2 regions of the Clostridium sp. MF28 genome follow, and region 1 is predicted to be linked to the other one. Evidence: riboswitches for the same ligand, from Rfam matches in the RefSeq annotation. Region 1 holds a riboswitch; the other holds the start of a gene.
What was found. A riboswitch is a leader RNA that binds a small molecule or an ion and turns the genes downstream of it on or off. The one in region 1 is predicted to bind thiamine pyrophosphate.
Positions count from the first base shown of each region.

Region 1 (7,894 bases):
TTATTTATTCCACCTATTACAACTATAGGTATAGATACATTTTCTCTAATTTTTCTTAATTCATCCATACTAGTTGAATCTGCGTCTTTTTTAGTACCAGTTGAATACATCGCACCAACTCCTAAATAATCAGCTCCATTTTTTTCTGCTTCAAGAGCTTCATTTACAGACCCTGTTGAAACTCCAAGGATTTTATCATTTCCTATGACTTTTCTTACAATTGCTGCAGGAATATCACTTTGTCCAACATGCACTCCAGCCGCATCTACTGCTAGTGCAATATCCACTCTATCATTTATTATTAATGGAATATTGTGTTTATCTGTAATTTCTTTAACTCTCACAGCTGTATTATAGAAGTCGAGTGATGAACAATCTTTTTCTCTTAATTGAATTAATGTACATCCTCCAATTATAGCTTTTTCCACAGCTTCTTCTAAAGTTTCTGTACTCATTAAATCTCTATCTGTTACAAGGTAGATACTATAATCTATTTTAGGTTTCATGAAACTCCTCTCTCCTTCATATTATATTTTAGATAAGTTCACACATTAATGCGTGTATTTCATTTCAATGATATACACGCAAACATTGTTTATTATATTTCCTTTATCTTATTCATCTTTTCAATGATATTAGAAGTCAAATTGCTTATGGCATCTATAATTGCAATATGAAAACTTCCTGTTCCAATCTTCCCTGCTTTATCCAAAGCAATTTCACCCGATATTCCCATTGAAATGATACCAGAAACTGCTCCTATAAAATAATCTGAACCTGCCCCACAAAACGCTCCAATTAATGCAGTTGTCATGCAGCCTGTTCCTGTGACGTTAGATAACATCTTAGTTCCATTTTCAAGTATAACTACTCTTTCTCCATCAGATATAATATCTGTTGCACCTGTAATGGCTACAGTACACTGAAGTTTTTTAGCTAAGTTTTTAGCTACATCTATTCCCTCATCATTTCCTGTTCTTGCGTCATTTTCTGAGGCATCAACTCCCTTAGTTGTAGAGCCTAATCCGCTTATAAATTTAATCTCAGACATATTTCCACGTAAAACACTTATTTTCACTTCTTCTAATAATCTCTTTGTTGTTGAATTTCTAAATTCTGATGCTCCTGCTCCAACTGGATCAAAAACGACTGGAATATTTAATTCATTTGCTTTCTTACCAGATGCAATCATAGATTCAATAGTTCGCTCATTTAATGTTCCAATATTTATTACAAGGGCAGATGAAATCTTAGTAATATCCGCTGCTTCTTTTATATCATCAGCCATAATTGGTGATGCACCTATTGCAAGTAAAATATTCGCACAATCATTAACTGTAACATAATTTGTTATATTATGCACAAGTGGTTTCTTATTCCTAACTTCATTTAATAAACTTCCTATTTTAATTGATATTTCATTACTCATAAATATCTTTTAGTAAGAATTCATTCTTTAATGATCCTTACTAAAATACCTCCTCTCAAAAGTAAAAATTTTTCAAGTTTCTTTTGCTTGATATCTATGTTGCAATTATGAACTTGCATTTAAAATTCTAGTAAACTAAGTACTCAATAAAAATAATACTATAGAAATTCAACTGCAACATATATAATTATACCTCATATAAATCTTATTTCTGGTCAAGAAGCTCCACTTTATCGCCATTTAAAATTCTGTTAGTTGTTCTTACTGCACACATTTTCCCGCACATAGAACAGCTATGCATATCTTCTGGTGGTACACTTTCAAAATATTCTCTAGCCTTTTTCCCATCAATAGCAATCTTGAACATCTCTTCCCAATCAAGTTTTTGACGAGCATCTGCCATTGCATTATCTCTATCTCTAGCCCCTGGAAGTCCATTAGCAATGTCTGCTGCATGAGCTGCAATTTTCGATGCAATAATTCCTTCTCTAACATCAGATAAATCAGGAAGTCTTAAATGCTCAGCTGGTGTTACATAGCAAAGGAAATTGGCTCCATGTGTTGCTGCAATAGCGCCACCAATGGCTGAAGTTATATGATCATACCCAGGTGCAATATCTGTAACAAGAGGGCCTAGTACATAGAAAGGTGCCCCATGGCATAATCTTTTTTCAATTTGCATATTAGCTGCAATCTCATTCATTGCCATATGACCTGGTCCTTCTATCATAACTTGTACATCTTTTTCCCAAGCTCTTTTTGTTAATAATCCTAACTCTATAAGTTCTGTAATTTGTCCAGCATCTGTTGAATCATCAATACAGCCAGGTCTCATAGCATCTCCAAGACTTATTGTTACATCATATTCTCTTAGTATATCAAGTAATTCATCATAGTATTCATAAAATGGATTCTCATTTCCTGTCATCTCCATCCATGCAAATAGCAATGACCCACCTCTTGATACTATATTTAATCTTCTCTTATCTTCTTTAAATATCGAAACTGTTCTTTTATTTATTCCTGCATGAATAGTAACAAAATCAACCCCAGCTTTAGCATGAGCTAACACCACGTCAAGAAAATCTTTAGCTTTTATATCTAAAAGATCTTTTTCAAGGTATCCAATTGCATCATACATAGGAACTGTTCCTATCATAGCTGGAGAATATTCTATAAGCTTTTCCCTGAACTCTTGAGTCTTCCCATAATTACTTAAATCCATTATTGCTTCTGCACCAAAATCAACTGCCATTTTTACTTTTTCCATCTCTCTGCAATAATCAACCGAATCTCCTGATATCCCTAAGTTTACATTTATCTTTGTTCTTAATCCATCACCAATCCCCTCAGGGCTAAGTGATTTATGGTTGATATTAGCCGGTATAGCTACTTTACCTTCTGCAACAAGTTTCATTAATTTTTCTTCTGAAATTCTTTCTTTTTCCGCTACTATTTTCATTTCCTTTGTAACTATACCTTTTTTAGCTGCTTCCATTTGTGTTTTATAATTCATTTCTTTCCCTCTCCTCATACCATTATTATTTAATTTATTAGTTATAAAATTTAACTTGAGTTCTATAGTATTATTCAATCATTCCTGCTTTCTTATATAGCTCGTAAAAATGGTTAGTAGGGCCTACACCTTTACCAAGCTCAAAACCATGTTCGATTGCACATGTTATATATTCTTTACCACTTCTAACCGCTTCCTCTATTGTCATATTCTTAGCCAAATTTGCTGCTATAGTTGAAGATAAAGTACATCCTGTTCCATGAGTATGGGTAGTATTTATTCTTTCTTGCTTTAGAACAAGAAAGTTATTTCCATCATATAACAAGTCTGTTGCTTCCCCTTCTAAATGCCCCCCTTTAACTAAAACTGCCTTCGGACCAAGTTCTTTAAGTTTCAAGGCCGCTTCCTTCATTTCATCTAAGTTTTCTATTTTCATCCCTAAAATTTCTTCTGCCTCTGGTAAATTAGGAGTTATTAATGTTGCTAATGGAAATAATTCCTTAACTAAAGTATCTTTTGAATCCTTCGATAACAGATTAAATCCACTTTTAGAAATCATAACTGGATCTAGAACTATCACTGGTAGTTTATCAACTTTTCTCAAAGATTTTGATATAGCTTTTATAGATTCAATTTTAGAAACCATTCCTATTTTTATAGCATCTACTCTTATATCTTCAAAAATAACATCTATCTGAGATTCAATCATTTCAGGATTTATATCTTGAATTCCAAAAACCCCCATAGTATTTTGAGCCGTTACCGCTGTGATAACGCTCATTCCATATACTCCATTTGCCGAGAAAGCTTTTAAATCCGCTTGAATTCCTGCTCCTCCACAAGTATCCGATCCTGCAATAGTTAATGCTCTAAACATAAACTCATCCTTTCACCTATAATATTTCATTTAAATCTTATCTATGTTATTAGTTGCTTCTCCCTTTACTTGAAACTCATTATCTACTAGTATTTTTTTAATGACAGGAACTTTTATAAAAAAGTACGCTATAATCGCTCCAACACTGCAACTTGATATAAACGGAACAACATATACAAAAACCGCAACTTGTTTTCCTAACACCATTGTAGCTATAGGATAAGCTAATAATGCTCCTAATATTCCAGTTCCAATTATTTCTCCAATTACTGCAATACCTGGCTTTCTAAATTTTTTATAAAGAATTCCTGCAAGTAATGCTCCTACCATGCTTCCTGGAAAGGCCAATAAACTTCCTGTTCCCATAAAATTTCTTATTAGAGATGTCACAAATGCATTCATAAGAGCATATACTGGCCCAAGTGTTATTGCTCCAACTACATTCACGAAATGTTGTATTGGAGATATTTTAGCAGCTCCAATCGGTATTGAAAATGTTCCAAAAATAACAGAAATACCGATTAACACGCCACTTAACGCCATCTTCTGTGCTTTACTCTTTTCTTTCATTAAAATTCACTCCTTTAATAATAAAATCAATAAACTTACTTTTTAATGTGAAATAAATTTACTAAATCACCTTTACAATGACGTTTAAATTGATTAACCTTAAAAGAAGTTAATTATTTTGCATAAAAAAAATGTATCCACAAGGGATACATCAATAAATCATGCACAAATCATATCAATACTTACACAAATAATATTAATATACTTCCCTACGCTGGTATTATCCAAATCAGGTTATAAGAGTCTAGGAAATCAATCTTTCCAATCTCAGCCAAAATATTAGCTCCCCTAGTTATTCAATTACAAAATTTTCTTTCACAATTTAAAGGTTATACCATTAAGTTTCAAACGTCAAGTATATTTTATTATTTTGCTTCATTCAAAGCATTTGTTACCGCACTCATGATACCCTTCGAACTATAAGTTGCTCCAGATACAGTATCCACTGATGTTGATTGTTTTGAAATTATACTCTTAATTATAGTACCCTCTGCTCTTTGATAAAACTTTGGAGTATCTTGATTGGATATAGCTTGTATACTTGATATTTTTCCATCAGACACAGTTACAGAAATCTTAGTTGTTCCTCCTCTATATCCTGTTCCACTTCCTGTGTATGTCCCATCTTTATATTCACTTGCATTATTTTGAACTGTATTTGAACTTGTAGTTTCATGATTTAATTTTGAACTTTCTGGTGCAGATTCTGTTTGTGAATTTAAATTGCTTGAAACTGCATTACTCTTAGCTGCAATTCCAGATTTAGTTACTGCATTGCCGGCGAAGTTAGTGAATCCATATATACCTAAAAATGTAGCCATAGCTACTGATCCTGTTAACTTAGCATCTAAATCTCTTCCAAGTACATTTACATTAGCATTATTTCTGTAACATACTTCAGTACATTTTAAGCAATTTATACAATCTCCACCTTTGACACAATTTACCTTATAGAGCGGTAACCCCATTGAACAATTCATTGTGCAGGCTCTACATTTACCACAATCAGCTTTTGGCTTATTAATCTTAACTATTCCAATCTTAGAAATAATAGAGAATATTGCACCTAAAGGGCATAGATATCTGCAGAAAAACCTCTCAATAAACGCTGATCCTATTGTGATTAATATTAAAAATATCAATCCAACAAGTAAATTCGAAAAAATAGTAGATACATCAGTTATTTGACCAAATACATCCCAAGGGCTTGTGCTTTCCAGTATACTGCTTCCTATAGTCCATGAAATAGCTATTATAAAAAGTAATACTAAATATTTGAAATACTTAAGTATAGAATCAACTTTTTCATCTACTCTAAACTTTATTTTGAATATTTTTTTTGATATAAAATATATTAAGTCATTATATGCACCAAATGCACATATCCAACCGCAGAACCATCTTCCTAATACTATAGTCAAAAGCATAATAGCTATAAATTCTATTAAGCTTGGTAATGCTTCCAAAAAGTTAACATTACCATTGATAATCATTTGATATACAGTTTTTACTTCACTGAATGTCATTGAATAAAGACCTGGTAACAGAATAAATGCAATCAATTGTATAATATGCCTTATAATCTGCGATTTTTTTATTTTACTTGCCATGTTTCTTTCCCCTTTTCTAACTCTCTATATTTAGCAATAATAATTTTTTATGTTAATTATCATCAATCATATTTTTCCAATTAATTTCCAATAGAAATATTATTTTCACTTCATTATCTGCTATTGCAATTTCTTTAATTAAGTGAATTATAGCAATAGAACCTTAATGTGCCCTTAATCTAAGCTGAGAATTCGCTGAGAAATGGCAATTAAAACATTTTAGAATTAAGGAAAAGGCTAAATTGTACGAAAAATCTAACTAAAAAAAGATAGTACAAATTGAATTTATCCCTGCTAATAAGTTATATTCCAACTTAACGAGGTTTGTTTCAATCGGTATTATCTCTTCTTATCATTTTGCTTGATTTAAAGCTTTCTTATTTCCTCAATTATGCCCTTACCTCTATATTTAGCTCCAGACACAATGGCTAAAAAAATTCACTATCTGTTAATGTAAAAATACTTTCATCAATACCTGATGTTTTATATATTTTCTTATCTTCTGTAATAAATATAGCGTCAATGCCCTCTATAGTTTCTATAATCTTCATAGCTTTATCAATACCAATTATATAAACACCAGTTGATAAGCCATCTCCTTCAATTGAATTATCTGATATAATAGTTGCACTTATAATTTTGCTTTCAGATGGGTATCCTGTTTTAGGGTCAATTATATGATGAAATCTCTTTCCATCTTTTATAAAATATCTTTCATAATTGCCTGAGGTTACTATTGATTTATTTTTTACGCTTAATATTCCTATAAATTCTCCCCTAGGCTTAAATGGGTTTTGAATTCCAACTTTCCAAGCTGAACCGTCTTCCTTACTTCCAAGAGCAAAAATGTTTCCACCTAAATCAATTAATGCACTTTTAATATTATACTGATAAAAAATATCTCTTACTTCATCAGCTGCAAATCCTTTTGCAATACCTCCGACATCTAAAGCTTGCTTATCATGTTTTAGCATTATTGAATTATTTTTGTCATCAAAAATAACATCATTGTAATTTACAAGTTTTACTGTTTTCTCTATTTGAGATTTTTCTGGAACTTTTTCTTCTTTTGTACCTATGCTCCATAACTTTACTAATGGCCTTATTGTAGGATCAAAAGTACCTTCTAAAACTTTACTGTATTCTATGGCTTTTTTAACTACAAAATAAGTATCATTATTTACTTTCTTTCCCTTATTTCCTGCATTAAAATTTATTTTTGATATATCACTACTTTCTTTGAAAGCTGACATTCTATCATCAATTTGGTTTAACCTTTCTAGCGCTTTATCTATTGCCATTTTAGCTTTATTTCCATTTGCTCTTAAGTTGATCAAAGTTCCAAGAGCATAACTGCTCCTAGTTGCTTCATGTTTTTCAATTTTACCAGTCACAAATATAAAAAATAAAATAACTATTATTATCACAATCATTAATATAAAAATACTTACTGTACTTATAATAATCCCCACCTATCTAAAATATATAAATTTCCTCATTGTTGGAATTATAACAAAAAAGTCTTAATGTATCCTTAGTTAAAGCTTAGAATTTGCTGAGAACTATTTAAGACTACTCACCCAGATTTTCTTAGCGATATCTTAAACTAAAGATGCGTTGATATTTTAATCAATAGAATAACGATATATACTAAAAAAGATGTTACAAAATAATATAATAAATCTATTTTGTAACATCTTTTCTTATTTGGGCACAATCAAAAAATATCAAATTCATCTGCCTTATTTTCTAATTTTAAATATATTGAGAATGTTGTCCCAACTCCAAGCTCACTTTCTACTCTAATTTTTCCACGATTGCTATCAATTATTGATTTTACTATAGAGAGACCCAATCCATATCCCCCTTGTTCCCTAGCTCTGTGATAATCA
Region 1 covers NZ_CP014331.1:2,467,761-2,475,654, forward strand. Annotated here, with positions in the region: gene thiE (thiamine phosphate synthase) at 1-506, opposite strand, end outside; gene thiM (hydroxyethylthiazole kinase) at 599-1,429, opposite strand; gene thiC (phosphomethylpyrimidine synthase ThiC) at 1,635-2,945, opposite strand; gene thiD (bifunctional hydroxymethylpyrimidine kinase/phosphomethylpyrimidine kinase) at 3,016-3,822, opposite strand; gene thiW (energy coupling factor transporter S component ThiW) at 3,853-4,392, opposite strand; TPP riboswitch at 4,582-4,692, opposite strand; gene AXY43_RS10830 (4Fe-4S binding protein) at 4,758-6,002, opposite strand; gene AXY43_RS10835 (FAD:protein FMN transferase) at 6,431-7,435, opposite strand; gene AXY43_RS10840 (sensor histidine kinase) at 7,720-7,894, opposite strand, start outside.

Region 2 (7,894 bases), 1.7 Mb from region 1:
TAAAGATATGGCACGTTATTTATCTCAAAATGGTGAATATATTGAGGCTATTTCTTACTACAGCAAGCTTAGAGAAATGTTTAGATTGAAAGAAGATGGATTTGATAGTTCAGAGTACTGTTTAATAGGCTACAATGAGGCTCTGTGTTATCAGAATTTAAGAAAATCTGAAGAAGCATATAGCATTTTATCAGAAATCATAGGATATGTTGATGACCTTAAAACAGATGAAAGCAAGGGAAAAATATATCATATATATGCTACAGTATGCATTAAGCTTAAAAAAGATTATGTTGATGAATATAAAAAGAAAGCATTTCAATATCAAAAATATAATCCTATTTCTCTGGCAGCATCCCATGGAAATTATGGAAAGTATTATTTTGAAGTAGAAGAAAAGGAAAAAGCAATCTCTGAAATAGAAGATGGAATAAAGATATTTCCACAAGATAATGTAGAAAAATATGTGGAGTTTTTGAATTATTGTACAAAAATATTAATTGATAATTCAGAGTATGAGATAGCTTATAGGATTACAGAAGAATCATTAAATTTAGCTATTATGACTGATAATATAAAGTTAATTGAGAAGTCATATTATTTTAAAGGTATAATTCTTCAGAAAATGGACAAACATTTGGAAGCAGAAAAATATATGAATCTATCATTAGATTCGTTGTTTAAATTTGGTACCAGAGAAGAAAGAAGAAATAGATATGTAGATATGGGTAAGCTTTATTATAAGCTTGGACTTACAGCGGATTCGCTAAAATACTTTAATCTTGCATTAGCTGTTGATAAAAAAATCTAATTTCTCGTAAATATATATAGAAGGGCGATATTTTGTTAATTCGATTATAATGGATTAACAAAATATCGCCACTTCTATTTTTTTATATTCACAATTAAGCCTTTAAGATCAGTAATGATATATTTAAGCTATTAAATTCATATGGATATTATTGTTACTAATTTTTTGAACAAGAGTCAATGAAGTAATCTAATAAATCATCTATATTAATAACTCCTACAATTTTTTCGTCTTCAATAACAGGCATTGTTATAATATCATTTTCTCTTAGACGCTTAGCTACAGTGAGTAGATCTTCATCAGATTGCGCAGAGATAACTGATTTTGACATAACCCACTCAACTGGACAGCTAACATAATGTCCTGGATGTATCATGAATCTATATATATCAGCTTTTACTACCATTCCTACTACAATTTCTTTATCATCTACTACTGGCATTCCATTAATATTAAGTTTGTCCATAAAATCTAAAGCTTTATCTATAGTATCGTTTACATTAATTGTATGGAAATTTGGTTTAATGATAGAACTTATTTTCATAACATCACCTCTTTTAAAAAAGTTTAATATCGTTAAGCTGTAAAATAACAGGCTAATAATATTTATATTACTATTTTACTATAAAACAACAAAATTTAAAATAAATCTTTAGATGATAAAAAAATTAAAAAAAAGACTAAATAAACTTTGACTTTCTTTGACCTATGTATTATTATATAGATAAAGAGGAATTATTTAGGTATAGTGATAAACTAGTTTTAATAATAATTTCGAAATTTAACATAGAGATTTAGGAGGAATAAGTATGAATATTGATAAAATGACGTTGAGAGTTCAACAAGCATTGAATGATGCCAATGTTACAGCTGTTAAATTTAATCATCAGCAAATAGATTTAATTCATCTTTTTTCAGCTCTTGTAGAGCAGGAGGACGGGTTAGTCCCTAATATTCTTACTAAAATGGGTATATCAGTAAAGAATTTAAAAGCGTCAGTAAATAAGGAATTAGATGCAATGCCAAAAGTTTTAGGAGAAGGAGTTGGCAATGTATATATAACTAGAAAAGTAGAGGAAGTGTTAATTAAAGCTGAAGAATTTTCGAAACAGTTTGAAGATTCATATGTTAGTGTTGAACATTTAATGCTTGCTATTATAGAAATAGATAACAATCAAGTTTCTAAAATATTAAAGCAATATAATATAACCAAGGAGAATTTCTTAAAAGTTCTTTCTGAAGTTAGAGGAAGCCAAAGAGTTGAAACGCAAGATCCAGAAGGGACATATGACGCATTAGCAAAGTATGGAACTAATTTAGTTGACCTTGCTAAAAAGCATAAGTTAGATCCTGTTATAGGAAGAGATGAAGAAATAAGAAGGACAATAAGGATTTTATCAAGGAGAACCAAGAATAATCCAGTATTAATAGGTGAACCTGGTGTTGGTAAAACAGCAATTATTGAAGGATTAGCTGAAAGAATAGTTAGAGGAGATGTTCCAGAAGGCCTTAAGGATAAAATTATATTTGCTTTGGATATGGGATCTTTGATTGCCGGAGCTAAGTATAGAGGTGAATTTGAAGAAAGATTAAAAGCGGTATTAAAAGAAGTTCAAAGCAGTGAGGGTAGAATATTACTATTCATAGATGAAATTCATACAATAGTTGGAGCTGGTAAGACTGATGGAGCAATGGATGCTGGTAATTTGATTAAACCATTATTAGCAAGAGGAGAGTTACATTGTATAGGTGCTACAACTTTTGATGAATATAGAAAATATATTGAGAAAGATAAAGCCTTAGAAAGAAGATTCCAACCAGTAATTATAGATGAACCTACAGTAGAGGATACAATTGCAATACTAAGAGGATTAAAAGAAAGGTTTGAAATTCATCACGGGATTAGAATTCATGATTCAGCAATAGTAGCTGCTGCAAAGCTTTCTGACAGATATATTCAAGATAGATATATGCCTGATAAGGCAATTGATTTAATTGATGAAGCTGGAGCTATGATAAGATCTGAAATAGATTCCCTCCCAACAGAACTTGATGTTATAAGAAGAAAAATATTTAAGTTAGAAATAGAAAAAGAAGCCTTGTCAAAAGAGAAAGATGAGGGTTCAAAAAATAGGTTAGATGACTTAGAGAAAGAGCTTGCAGGATTAAAAGAAAAGAATGATGAAATGACTGCAAAATATACCAAAGAAAAAGAGCAAATCACAGCTATTAAAACCTTAAAAAGTGAGCTAGATGATGCTAGAGGAGAAATAGAAGTAGCGCAAAGAAACTTTGATTATAATAAAGTTGCTGAGATTCAATATAGTAGGATTCCTGCTATAGAAGAAAAAATTAAGCAAAAAGAAATTGAACTAAGAGAAAATTATGAGGGAGCTCTATTAAAAGAGGAAGTAACTGAGCAGGAAGTATCCGCTGTACTTTCTAAATGGACTGGAATTCCTGTAACTAACTTACTTGAAGGAGAAAGGGAAAAACTTTTAAGACTAGAAGATGATATGAGTAATAGAGTTATAGGCCAGGGTGAGGCAATAGAAGCTGTAACTAATGCAATACTCAGGGCAAGAGCTGGGCTTAAAGATATCAATAGACCAATAGGATCATTTATATTCTTAGGGCCAACAGGAGTTGGTAAAACGGAGCTTGCAAAAACACTAGCTAGAAATTTATTTGATTCAGAAGAAAATATTATTAGAATTGATATGTCGGAATATATGGAGAAGCATTCAGTGTCTAGATTAGTTGGAGCGCCTCCAGGATATGTAGGTTATGATGAAGGTGGTCAGCTAACAGAAGCTGTAAGAAGAAAACCATATAGCGTAATTTTATTTGATGAAATTGAAAAAGCGCATGAAGATGTGTTTAATATATTCCTTCAAATATTAGATGATGGTAGATTAACTGATAATAAGGGTAAAACTGTAGATTTTAAAAATACTATAATAATTATGACTTCAAATATCGGAAGTGAATATTTATTAGAAAATACTAATGAAGATCACGTTGATGAAGAAATAAAATCAAAAGTAATGAGTGTTTTAAAATCAAGATTTAAACCAGAATTTTTAAATAGAGTAGATGATACTATAATGTTTAAACCTTTGACAGAGTCTGGCATTAAGAAAATTATAGATATATTCTTAAGAGAAGTAAGTTTAAGGTTAAAAGATAAAAATATCGAAATAGAAGTTACAGATAAAGCAAAAACAATAATGGCAAGAGAAGGTTATGATGTGGTTTATGGAGCAAGGCCGTTAAAAAGATATATACAGAACACTTTAGAGAATAGACTCGCTAGGATGATAATTAAGGGCGAACTAGGCTATGGATCTAAGGTTATGATTGATAATAAAGATGAAGAAATAATAATAAAACCACTTTAGTAAAAATAAGTTTTGTAAAATTCCTGTAGATAAATGTGATCTATAGGAATTTTTATTCTCTAGAAAATTATAATCAAAGAATGTGAGTAACTTTTTGAGTAGTTAATAGGAATCGTTATATTTGTATTATATACCATATTTTAATTCTTCATAATAGTTTTATATGTAACCAATAATTAGAACAAGAAAAGAGGCAGCTTTTAGCAAGTGCCTCTTTATAATTTATATTCTTTAAAAAATATTTTATTTTACTTGTTTAGAGTTTAGTTAAATTTTTTTCTTAATTCTAAATATAGCTACAATTACAGGGACTGATATTACAGCACTCACTATAGCTTCAGGAACTCCATTTGTTAAACCAATGGTTGCAATTGCAATTCCAGCAGTTTGTGGATTTATCTTTAAAATAGCAGAGTATCTTTCTAAGTAAAATACGTAAGTTAAACCCAAAACACCTATAGTGTTAATTAATGTAGCACAGATTGATGCTATTGCAATACTAATGCTTTGATTTTTAAATCTCTTTCTAAGAAGTATATACACATAGTATGCTACAATTCCAATTAGGACTCTAGGAACTAATGCAATTATAGGATTCCAAAATATAAATGATGTTGGACCAGGAGCGGTAAAATTTTGATACATTGAGAATAAACCAAAAACTAATCCAACTAGGGATCCAACTATAGGTCCTTCAACTATCGCACCTATAATAACTGGGATATGCATTATAGTAGCTTTTACAGGTGGAATTGGTATGAACCCAAGCCCGGTTAATCCTAAGAAAATTGAAATTGCAGAAAGCATTCCGATCATTGCAATCTGTCTAACTGAAAATTTAGATTTAGTATAGCCTCTTTCCATAAGGTACCTCCGTTCTTATTCCTTGATATATGGATATAATTCGGAAAAATATATAATATATACGAATTTCCGTTCAGCTTCTAATTGAATACCGACACATATTATTTTACCACGTTAGAAAAAATGTTCAATTATATTTTAAAAATATAAATTTAAATATAGTAATAATAATTACTGATTCTATATTTAATTCTATGAACTTAGAAAAAGTTGATTTTTATACAAAATATGAATAAATTTACAAATCTAATTTATGGATTTAATCCATAAAAATTTGAATTATAAGAAATAAAATGATAATATATAACCATAACAGAAATTGAATAGTATAAAAGGCTAGGGGTGCCAATTTAATTGGCTGAGAGAAGCTTATTTGCTTTAACTCTTTTGACCTGATGTGGCTAATACCACCGTAGGGAAGCAATAAATATTTTAGAAGATTTATAAGACTTACCTTAGTGTAAGTCTTTTTATTATCTAGTAATTTATTATGGAAGCCAAATAAGTAGAGGTTCTGCCCATTGGTTGTACAAATTATGAAAAAAGACTGATAAGAAAATAATGAGTAAATAATGAACAGATATATTAAGTTTTAAAATTTATTTAGATTGGGGATATTAGTTTGAAAGTTTTAGTAAATGAAAGAGAAATAGATATTGAGGGAGAAATTACTGCATTTGAAGTTAGAAGCAGGATAAAAAGTGATGCGGATATAGTTATTTTAAATGGTTTTCCAATTAAACAAGATTATTCTTTAAATGAAGGCGATAAAGTTACTTTAATTAAGAGAGGCGAGGTGCCTAAAAAAGAAGAGTTAGAGGCACTAATGGTAAGTAGACATACTCCAAAGGTTCATGAGAAAGTTAAGAAGGCGAAGATAGCTATTGCTGGACTTGGTGGACTTGGTTCAACAGTAGCATTAGCGTTGGGAAGAGTTGGGGTTGGACATATAAAAATAATAGATTTTGATGTGGTTGAACCTAGTAATTTAAACAGACAACAATACTTTATAAGACATATTGGAATGAAAAAATGCCATGCATTAAAAGAAATATTGTTAGAAATCAATCCGTTCATAAATATCGAAGTTGTTGATACGTATGTAGATAAGGATAACATTAAAGATTTATTTGAGGATATGGATATTGTAATTGAAGCATTTGATGGCGCAGAAAATAAAGCGATGATAGTTAGAGAAGTTTTACTTCAGACAGAAAAACCAAAGGTTATTTCAGCCTCAGGTATGGCAGGGTATTATTCTAATAATCTAATAATTAGCAAAAAAATAAATACAAGGCTATATATGTGTGGAGACTTTAAAAATGAGGCAAAAGTAAATGAGGGGTTAATGGCACCTAGGGTTGGTATCGCAGCTTGTCATGAAGCAAATATGGCGCTTAGATTAATATTAGGAGAAGAGGTATAAACTAAAGATGTCTGTAATTGGAATAACAAATAGAAAACTTTGTAGGGACTTTTTTGATCAAATAAAAAAAATATCAGAATCTAATCTAGATTTCTTAATTATACGAGAAAAAGATTTAAGCAGTGAAGAGCTAATGATATTAGTTTTGAAAGTAAAAGAGGAACTGAAAAATACAAATATCAGAATAATACTAAATTCCAATATAGATATTGCTAAAAAGTCCAATGTTGATGGAATTCAGTTATCATTTAATGATTTTATAAATATTAGTAACAGGTTATGCACAGGAAGAGCAATAAATTCTAAAGAAATGGTGGATAATTTTTATTTTAGTGGGAATAAATATAAAATATATAAGATGATCGGCGTTTCAATACATAGTTGCGAAGAAGGTATACAAGCGGCTAAATTAGGAGCAGACTATGTTATTTATGGCCATGTGTTTGAAACTGATTGTAAAAAAGGTCTTCCTCCTAGAGGAATTAAGGAAATAGAGGCTCTTTCCAAGAAGATTGACATTCCAGTCATTGGGATAGGCGGAATAAATCAAGATAATTATAAGAAAGTATTGGATGCTGGAGCAAGTGGAATTGCTATAATGTCTAGTTTAATGAAAGACAAAAACCCTGAAGAACTAGTGAAATCTCTTTCTAAAGAAACATTACTTTGATATATGAAAATCAAAGTACAAATACGAATAATTAAAATCAGCTAATATTAAAACCTAAAAACACTTGTAAATCTTAAGTGTTCATTATAAACTCTTTAAAGAAAGATATATTCAAGAATAATTAGTATCTATGATCTGGATACTATTAAGATAATAAGGAGAAATGAAATAATGAGTACAATTGCAGGAAAAGGCTGTCCAAGAATTATACCAGATGGAGAAAAAAAGCCACTAGAAGAGATTGAAAAAGCTATAATTAAAAGCTATAGAAAGCATATTTGGTCAAAATTTGTTAAGGCAATTAAAGAATATAATTTAATTCAAGAAGGAGATAAAATTGCTGTTGGAATTTCTGGAGGAAAAGATAGTATACTTATGGCGAAATTATTTCAGGAGTTGCAAAGACATGGTCAAGTTAAATTTGAATTAGTATTTTTAGCTATGGATCCAGGGTATCATCCAGATATAAAAAATTTACTAATAGAAAATTGTGAGCATCTAAATATTCCAATTCATATGTATGAATCAGGCATTTTTGATGTTGTTGATAAAATGGCTAAGGATTACCCATGTTATTTATGTGCAAGAATGAGAAGAGGCTCTCTTTATGCAAAAGCAAAAGAATTTGGATGTAATAAACTTGCATTAGGACATCATTATAATGATGTAATTGAAACAACTATGCTAAACATTTTATATGGTGGTAATTTTAAGACAATGTT
Region 2 covers NZ_CP014331.1:4,131,369-4,139,262, forward strand. Annotated here, with positions in the region: gene AXY43_RS18200 (transcriptional regulator) at 1-811, shown strand, start outside; gene AXY43_RS18205 (CBS domain-containing protein) at 969-1,355, opposite strand; gene clpB (ATP-dependent chaperone ClpB) at 1,621-4,212, shown strand; gene AXY43_RS18215 (ECF transporter S component) at 4,480-5,076, opposite strand; TPP riboswitch at 5,405-5,512, shown strand; gene thiF (sulfur carrier protein ThiS adenylyltransferase ThiF) at 5,699-6,502, shown strand; gene AXY43_RS18225 (thiamine phosphate synthase) at 6,510-7,172, shown strand; gene AXY43_RS18230 (tRNA 2-thiocytidine(32) synthetase TtcA) at 7,344-7,894, shown strand, end outside.
Region 2: linked by a shared signal. The riboswitch ahead of thiF (sulfur carrier protein ThiS adenylyltransferase ThiF) and the one ahead of thiW (energy coupling factor transporter S component ThiW) in region 1 are both predicted to bind thiamine pyrophosphate.